Flocculibacter collagenilyticus: one gene and its partner. The protein of the gene in region 2 binds, or shares a complex with, the protein of the main gene of each other region. Links are inferred from orthologs where the notes say so. Each region holds a gene or a part of one and is shown on either strand. Other genes may lie near its edges.

Evidence for each region. Proteins that work in one complex are often made in the same cells at the same time.
Region 1: the proteins of dsbB (region 2) and HUU81_RS16145 are in contact, whole or in part, in a solved structure (PDB 2HI7), measured with the Escherichia coli proteins. The link is inferred for Flocculibacter collagenilyticus from one-to-one orthologs.

What each region holds. Positions count from the first base shown.
Region 1 is NZ_CP059888.1:3,629,565-3,633,125, forward strand. The notes cover bases 1-2,867. They hold HUU81_RS16145 (thiol:disulfide interchange protein DsbA/DsbL), read right to left. Parts: upstream 1,819-2,867; coding sequence 1,183-1,818; downstream 1-1,182. Other genes in these bases: HUU81_RS16130 (mechanosensitive ion channel family protein), read left to right, coding at 1-118; HUU81_RS16135 (VOC family protein), read left to right, coding at 108-497; HUU81_RS16140 (DUF3429 domain-containing protein), read right to left, coding at 597-1,049; HUU81_RS16150 (thiol:disulfide interchange protein DsbA/DsbL), read right to left, coding at 2,016-2,684; HUU81_RS16155 (serine/threonine protein kinase), read right to left, coding at 2,785-2,867. Outside these bases: more of HUU81_RS16155, read right to left, coding at 2,868-3,561. UniProt on the Escherichia coli protein: Required for disulfide bond formation in some periplasmic proteins such as PhoA or OmpA. Acts by transferring its disulfide bond to other proteins and is reduced in the process. DsbA is reoxidized by DsbB. Required for pilus biogenesis.
Region 2 is NZ_CP059888.1:2,265,377-2,270,802, reverse strand. The notes cover bases 1,075-3,900. They hold dsbB (disulfide bond formation protein DsbB), read right to left. Parts: upstream 2,836-3,900; coding sequence 2,314-2,835; downstream 1,075-2,313. Other genes in these bases: nhaB (sodium/proton antiporter NhaB), read right to left, coding at 2,997-3,900; HUU81_RS10050 (YfcL family protein), read left to right, coding at 1,989-2,264; HUU81_RS10055 (ATP-NAD kinase family protein), read left to right, coding at 1,075-1,835. In the rest of the region: HUU81_RS10060 (elongation factor P hydroxylase), read left to right, coding at 127-690; more of HUU81_RS10055, read left to right, coding at 693-1,074; more of nhaB, read right to left, coding at 3,901-4,580; fatty acid metabolism transcriptional regulator FadR, read left to right, coding at 4,915-5,426. UniProt on the Escherichia coli protein: Required for disulfide bond formation in some periplasmic proteins such as PhoA or OmpA. Acts by oxidizing the DsbA protein.

The DNA of each region.
Region 1 (3,561 bases), 1.4 Mb from region 2 along the record:
TACTCAATTGGTTAATTTTGATTTACGTGCGTTCCAAGCCCCTACCGGGCAAGATTTTTCTACCATTTCACAACCCTCGGTATTACCGCAACTATCAGGAGAGCATTATGTACAGTGACAAACTAGGTGGCATTTGTTGGGCCGACTTAACCACAGATAACGCTTCGGAAATTCGCGATTTTTATCAATCTGTTATTGGCCTTGAGTCAAAAGGTGTGGATATGACAGATGATAAGGGCAACAAGTACCAAGATTATGCGATGATCTCTCCTGAAGATGAAAACGCCCAAACTGGCGTATGCCATCGCAAAGGCTGTAATAGCAAAATACCTAATCAGTGGTTGGTTTACTTTAATGTTGCCTCAATTGACGATGCAGTGACAGCCTGTGAAACCCAAGGAGGTAAAGTCATTGATCCGCCTCGTGCTATGGGCGAAAAACGCATGTGCGTGATTCAAGATCCAAGCGGCGCTTATGTGGGGCTAATTGGCGCATAACCTTACTATAACGCGTTAAATTGTATCGGTTAAACTGTACTAGTTAAACTGTATCGAGTTAACAAGTGCTACTAGCTCGCCTTTAATTAGGCGAGCCATCTATTCTACCGCTAGCCATACCACAATATGGCACACGGCTACTGTTACCGTTAATTGCGCTCGCAACCATTGATACCACTGCGGGTAATAACCATTCACACCAATGTTTTCTTCGGTCTTCCACAGCGCAATAAATGCCACACCCAACACAAATAAAGCGGCCTTCATTCCCATTAATATTGCGCCCCAAGCTAATAGTGAAAAGCCAATCGCAGTAAACGCGATTCTAGGGTTTACCGAAACTGCTGCACCTGCTTTTTCTGGTGACACTTTTAAAAAAGCAAGGGGCCATAATGCGCCAGCCATAAAGCTTAAAATAACCGCACTGTAAAATCGAAAAACAACGGCGGCGTTCAATGAAAACACGTTGACCGCTGGTAACCAAGTAACAATGGCTAAATAGATAAATGGGACTAAGCCTAAATAGCCGAGCGCTTTAATAATTGAAGGCATTTGGTTCTCATCCTGACTGTAAACAAAACATACTATGAAATACGTGGTAATAAACCAGCTAGGTCAAAAAGCAAAAAAGGAGCACTTTGCTCCTTTTTAACTGTACAAATAAGACTGTATTAAATAAACGGTGTTATTTCTTTGCTGATAAATGTGCAATTAATGCTTTTAGCTCAGCTTCAAAATTATTTCTGTCTAAGTCATCAAAAATAATTTTATATTTACCATTTACAATAAACGTAGGAACGCTAGTTAATACACCACGACGTGTTAATTCGTCTTGTGACTTTTTCATTGCGTTTGCTTTGCCTTTAACAGGAAAGCTTTTCATTAATTTATCAAACTTTTCGCCATCTACGCCTTGTAAAACAAATAAGTTGCGAATGTCTTTCTCAGAAGTGAACGGCGCGCGTTGCTTGTGAATATATTCAAAAATGGCTTTGTTTAATTTATCTTCCATTTTTAAATGTTTTGCTACTACCATTGCACGTGTTAGTGCGTGTTGAATTTCAGGCGATGCTGCACGAAGGAAGTCAACATGGCTTTTTTCAAATTTCACACCTTCAGGTAAGTTACCTTTAATACTTTTCACTAAAGGTTCAAAGTTAAAACAGTGCGGACAATAAAAAGAAAAGTATTCTTTTACTTCAGGCTTGCTTGATTCCATTCCTTCAAAAGTAGTGTAATGAGTACCTTCTTCAAACTGTTTAGCACATGCCGTTAAAGGCAATAATAACGTAATAAAAATAAGGGTAATCAGTTTTTTCATAATTAATATCTTATGGTTAGTTAATTATCAAGCGTTAAACACGCCTGTTGTATGACGTTGTCAAATCTGACGCTAGATTAGCATAATTCAACTAAAAAGCAGCAGCCCTATATAGAAATTTATATCTTCGACAACTCTCTACTCACAATGCTTGCGATTACAGCATCTTGTATGTGAACCCTACCTGAATCGCGCGTTTATTTTGGCGATTTTGATAAATATTGAATAAGCTCGCTGAGCTCACCTTCAAAGTTGTTACCATCAATACGTGATAAATTAATTTTATATTTATCATTAACGATGAGTGCGGGCACCCCCGTTAACACGTGTTTGCGAGATAGTGCTTCTTGTGCTTTTTTCATTGCATTCGCTTTTCCTTTAACGGGAAAGCTTGTCATTAACTTTGTCACGTTATCGCCGTCTGCACCGTGCAAGATAAATAGGTTTACAATGTCTTGTTCAGATTTAAATGTCGCACGCTGAGTATGAATGTAATTAAATACCGCTTTATTAATGGCTTCATCAGTTTTTAGGTGTTCAGCCACAATTAATGCGCGTGTTAGCGCCTGTTGCACGCTTTTATCTTTGCCAGGATAAAAATCAACATGGACTTTTTTAAAGCGCATGTCGTTAGGAAGTTTCGTCTTTAGACTCTTTAAAGCGGGCTCAAAGTTAAAACAATGGCGACAATAGTATGAGAAATACTCTGTTAACACCGGTTCATTAGAAGGCTTTCCTTCAATCACATCAAAATGAACGCCTTGTTCAAATTGCTTAGCAAAGGTTGTCGAAGATAAAAACGAAAATGAAAGAGTGACAAAAAAGAAGAGTGCTTTTAAGAAAAAGCCGTTACGCACTGTGATCATGTTGGTTGAATACTTATTGATTTTATTAACGCATCATTACAAAAGATGATGCGTTAATTTACAACCAAAAACTGTTACAAAACATGTCACGAGTACTGGTTTAAGGCAACAAACGCAGTGTGGGCTCTTGTAACGCCGACATTTGCTCTTTTAACGCCAGAATTTGTTGCTCCCAATACTTGTCGGTATTAAACCAAGTAAAACTGCGCGGAAATGCCGGGTCTTGCCATCGCTTAGCTAACCATGCCATGTAATTAACCATGCGCATGGCACGCAGTGGCTCGATGAGCTTAAATTGACCATGGTCAATATCACAAAACTCTTCATAACCTGAAATCAACGTATCAAGCTGTAGTAATTGCGTTTGTCTGTCTCCACTAAGCATCATCCATAGATCTTGAATAGCGGGTCCCATTCTCGCATCGTCTAAGTCTACAAAATGCGGGCCACCGTCGGTCCACAAAATATTACCGGCATGGCAGTCACCGTGTAACCGAATAAGGTTCGTTTCGTGATACTGCTCTGCCGCTAATTTGCATACATGGTTTAAAATAGTAAAAAACGCTTCATCTAAGTGCGACGGTATATAGCCACTTTGTTTTAACGTGTCTGCCGCTTGGCTTAGGTATTCTTCAGTTGTGATGGTAGGGCGCGCTGTAAACGCTTGCCGCTGCCCTACGGTATGAATACGGCCAATAAATCGCCCCATCCACTCTAACTGATCTAAATTATCAACTTCAAAAATGCGACCACCCGCACTGGGGTAAACCGCAAACATGTAGCCCTGATATTCAAATAGCGACTGTCCCGCAAATTTAAGCGGCGCAACCATAGGAATTTCGTCTTCTTGCAGTTCAAACGAAAAATCGTGTTCTTC
Region 2 (5,426 bases):
TTGCAATAGTTATAGGCCGTTAAAGTGAACAATGTTCACATTTGGTAAGGATAAATAGGCTGACGAACCGTGTTAAAAGACGTAAAATCGCTGCTTATTTTTTATTGGCGACACTATTTTTGTTGTATGCATCATTACTCTGACTTAATTACATTATTTGATAATACCTTTTATGAAAGCTTTAATACGCGCTTAATAAAGGGAGTCGACGAGCCCGTTTACTTACCTGCTAACAGTGAATGTTGTTATCATCAAATTGTGTTTGCACATGGTTTTTTTGCAAGTGCACTGCATGAAATTGCACATTGGTGCTTGGCGGGGGCGCAGCGCAGGTTACAAGAAGACTATGGTTACTGGTATAACGGTGATGGTAGAGACAGTGAACAGCAAGCTGCATTTGAAGCCGTTGAAATAAAACCTCAGGCAATAGAGTGGGCGCTTTCTGTGGCTGCAAATTTTAACTTTAACGTCTCTTGCGATAACTTAGATGGTGTTGAGCCAAATCGCAGTGCATTTCGTCATAAAGTGTTGCAGCAAGTAGATGAATACCTTGAGTTGGGTTTTCCGCCTCGTGCACAGCAGTTTATTAATGTGTTGGCTCGTTTTTATGGCACTGAGTTACCTCTTAATAAAAGTCATTTTGTAGCAAGTAAACGATTGGCTAATAAGGTTGAAGAGCAGGTTTATTAATAATGAATGAAACGGCAACTCGCAAATATAAGCTTGGCTTAATCATTAATCCTGTGGCTGGTGTAGGAGGCTCCGTTGGCTTGAAAGGAAGTGACGGTGAAGAAACGGTGGAAAAAGCACTTTTATTAGGCGCTAAGCCGCTAGCTAACCACCGCGCTGAAACCGCGCTGTCAGTTCTTTCATCGTTAAAACAGCAAATAGAGATTTATACCGTTAACGGCAATATGGGAGCAGAAACGGCTGAAAAGCTCGGTTTCGACACTCATATCGTATATCAAACGGCGTCGGATAAAACCACAGCCAATGACACAGAAGCCGCTGTTGCTGCTTTGTTGGCCCAAAACGTTGATCTAATTTTATTTACGGGCGGTGACGGCACCGCTAGAAATGTATGCAACGTGATGGATGAGGTGACGCCGGTGTTAGGCATTCCTGCAGGCTGTAAAATTCACTCTGGTGTTTATGCTATTACACCAAAAGCGGCTGGAAGAGTGGTGGAAATGCTTATGCAAGGTGAGTTGGTTACGCTTTCTTTAGCTGATGTGATGGACATTGATGAAGACGCTTTTCGTCAAGGTATTGTTAGAGCGCGTCGCTATGGTGAGATGCTTACAGTATCAGAATTGCAATACGTACAAGCGGTAAAGATGGGAGGCAAGGAGTCTGACGAGTTAGTGCTTGCGGATATCGCCGCGCAAGTGATTGATCAAATGGATGACGATTCTTATTATGTGGTTGGCTCAGGCTCTACAACCCAAGCCATAATGGATGAAATGGGTTTACCGAGTACCCTTCTAGGGGTAGATGTAGTGTTTCAACAAGAGCTTGTTGCAAGTGATGTAACTGCGAAACAGCTACTAGAATTTGCCCAGCAAAAGCCGACTAAGTTAATTATCACTTTGATTGGTGGGCAAGGGCATATATTTGGGCGTGGAAATCAGCAATTAAGCCCAGCGTTTATTAAATACATAGGTAAAGAAAATATTACTGTCGTTTGCACTAAATCCAAGTTAACTGGTTTAGGTGGACGAGCGCTAATTTCTGATACTGGTGACAGTGATCTTGATCACTGTTTATCGGGGTTAATTAAAGTCACCACTGGTTATAATGATATGGTTATGTATCCTGTCAGAACCGTAAATTAGTGCGTGCTGCTTATCACCTTTTAGCTTATATGCATGGACTAACGCTAAATTTATTACACGCTACGTTATACAAATATCGGCAAACTACTGAATTGCATGACATAGCTATTAAATTACTTTAAACATAGACAAGAAATAATTAAGAATATTTACATGAAATTAGAACAGTTTTTAGATAAAGCCAATCAATTCTTCGATGATATGGTGGTAAACGGTACCGACGATGAGCTTTTTGCAAGTGGCTACTTTCGAGGACACTTTGATTTGGCCTTGGCTGCGTTAGAAGTTGATAATATTGACTTTAATATTCCAGCACTCGATTCAAAAATTAATCAAAGTCTAGAGGTAGCGTTTAAAAATGGTGAGTTGGTTGAGGCCGATCAAGCATTAGTTAATAAAATGTGGGCTAATTTAAAGCAGGAAAGCTAACTTTTACAGGGTTGACATACCTAAACATCAACCCTGTAAGTAATGCTGATTAGATGAGCTTTGCGTGTTTAAACCGAATGATAAACATCAGTGCAAATACTACACTGTAGGCTGCAAACACAACAATCATCCATTGTGGCATCGAAAAGCCTAAAAATTGCCAATCGATACTGTCGCAACTACCTGTGGCTTCGAAAATAGAAGGTATCCAGTGGTGCAGTGGCATCCATGAAGGAAAATTAGGCTCAATCTCGCACGTGAAGAATGCAAATGGATTAGTATTGGTTTGCATTTCTACATGCTCAAGTGCGATAAGCGTTCCCCAAATAGCACTTACTCCCCAGCCGATAAAACCAGCTAGTCTAAATAAAATATTTTGAGGCGAGATTGCAGCAATAATAGCGGCGAACAAAACGCCAAATACAGCCGTACGTTGATAAATACACATGATGCAAGGTTCTAACCCCATGCCATATTGAAAATAGAGTGCAATTATTTCAAAGGCTAACGCAGTAACTGCTAGTATAATCCAAGGCCATCGTTGAGTAGGCCAATTACCAATATTACTCATTTCTTATTATTTACCTATTTGTTTGCTAAGGGCGTGGTTAAATTCTGTTAATTGCAATGCGCTCGTTGTCGAACCACGGCTTATAACATTATTTTAAACAGTATAATAAAACAAAACCGCGAAAAATCGCGGTTTTGTTTGTAACTTAATTTGAATTTTATTTAATGGCCTGAATTACCGCCTTTACTTGGTATTTCAGTGCTGTGTTCAATGTAATGGTTATCGTATAGGTATTGTGTACCATCAGTTAATCCATTATATGTGAAGAACAAGCCAACAATCGTTAATACAATAGTGTAAGGGAATGCCATATAAACCATTCGACCATAAGACAGCCTCAATAATGGTGCTAAAGACGATGTAAGCAAGAATAAAAATGCAGCTTGCCCGTTAGGTGTTGCAACACTTGGTAAGTTAGTACCCGTGTTGATTGCTACAGCAAGTAAGTCGAACTGATCACGTGTGATGCGTCCTTCTCTTAATGCAGTTGCTACTTCATTTATGTACACCGTTCCAACGAATACATTATCACTCACCATTGAAAGAACACCGTTAGCAGCAAAGAATAATACTAGCTGAGTTTTACCTTCAAAAGAGAGTACCCAGTTAATGACTGGAGCAAATAATTTTAAATCGATTATTACAGCAACAATAGCAAAGAACACACATAGTAAAGCGGTAAATGGTAATGCCTCTTCAAATGCTTTACCAATTTGATGTTCGTCAGTAATACCAGAAGCTGATGTAGCAAAGATAATAATTGTTAAACCGATTAGTCCTACTGTCGCAAGGTGCAAACCAAGTGCAACCATAAGCCATATAGCAATAATGCCTTGAACACCTAAGTTAACATAATCTCTACGGGTTCTTTTTTCGTCTTGGTATTGCTCATAATCACTTAAAATTTGCTTTACGGCTGCTGGCATTGTTACGCCATAAGAAAATACTTTCGTTTTCTCAAGTACAAACGTGGTAATAATACCGCAAATTACAATAGGAATGGTGATAGGTGACATACGAATGGCAAACTCTGCAAATTCCCAGCCCGCTGTTTTGGCAATCACTAGGTTTTGCGGCTCGCCTACCATGGTGCACACACCACCTAGCGCTGTACCAACTGCTGCATGCATTAGCAGGTTTCGTAAAAATGCGCGAAATTGCTCTAAGTCATCACGGTTAGGATGGGTAACAAGTTCATCATCGCCGTAGTCATGATCTACATGATAGTCTTTTCCGGACGCAACTTTATGATAAATAGAGTAAAACCCGAGCGTTACGCTGATGATTACAGCAATTACTGTTAACGCATCTAAAAATGCCGATAAAAATGCCGAGGCGGAGACAAATGCCAAAGACATAACGGTTTTTGACTTAATGCGGATCAACAATTTAGTAAATAGGTAAAGAAGCAAATCTTTCATGAAGTAAATACCAGCTACCATGAAAACAAGTAGTAATATTACGTCAAGGTTTGCGGCAATTTCATGCTCAACTTGGCCAGGTGTCGTCATGCCGATGGCCACGGCCTCAATAGCTAATAAACCTCCTGGTTGCAAAGGGTAACACTTTAACGCCATGGCTAAAGTGAAAATAAACTCTATAACTAACAACCAACCCGCAAAATATGGATTAATAGCAAATATGATAGGGTTAATAAGTAACAACACAATAATGGTTAATTTATACCATTCTGGTGAGTTGCCTAGAAAGTTCTTGTAAAAAGCGCCTAAAATAGATTGTTGCATATTAACGCTCGCTTCCTTCTTTTTATAGTATTTACTCATGACGTAGCTTGATAACAAGCCCAACATGAAATGTCTTGAGTGCCCAATTGTGCAAGTATTTACTGTAAAAATAAATACAAATTAAAATTTATGGCTTAAAAACACGAACATAGCGACTTAATTTTAGCTAAATATTCAATAAGTGGTAGTTATTGACACTACATAAATAAATATAAAATCTTGTTTCATTAAATTGCTCTGGTACAATCAGTTCTACTATAGATTTAATATATTCGTAATTTGACTACATTGACGTTCAGTTGCTGTTAATTACGAATGAAAGCGGAACGCATACATGAGTATTATAAAAGCACAAAGTCCTGCAGGCTTTGCCGAAGAGTATATTGTTGCTTCAATATGGAATGGCAAATTTGCACCAGGCTCTATTTTGCCTGCAGAAAGGGAATTATCTGAGCTTATCGGTGTAACTCGCACAACGTTGCGTGAAGTTCTACAGCGTTTGGCGCGTGATGGCTGGCTTACCATTCAACATGGCAAACCCACTAAAGTAAATAACTTCTGGGAAACGTCGGGTTTAAATATTTTAGAAACCTTGGCACGCCTTGACGAAGAGAAAATGCCAGAGTTGGTCGATCAGCTTTTATCTGCTAGAACAAATATTAGTGCTATCTATATTCGTGCTGCAATTAAAAATAATCCAGAAAAAATGATTGAAGCGCTTAAAAAATCTGAGTTAATTGAAGACGATGCAGATGCATTTGCTACGTTCGACTACCAACTAAACCATGAGTTAGCTGCTGCATCTGGCAACGCAATTTATGTATTAACCGTAAATGGATTTAAAGG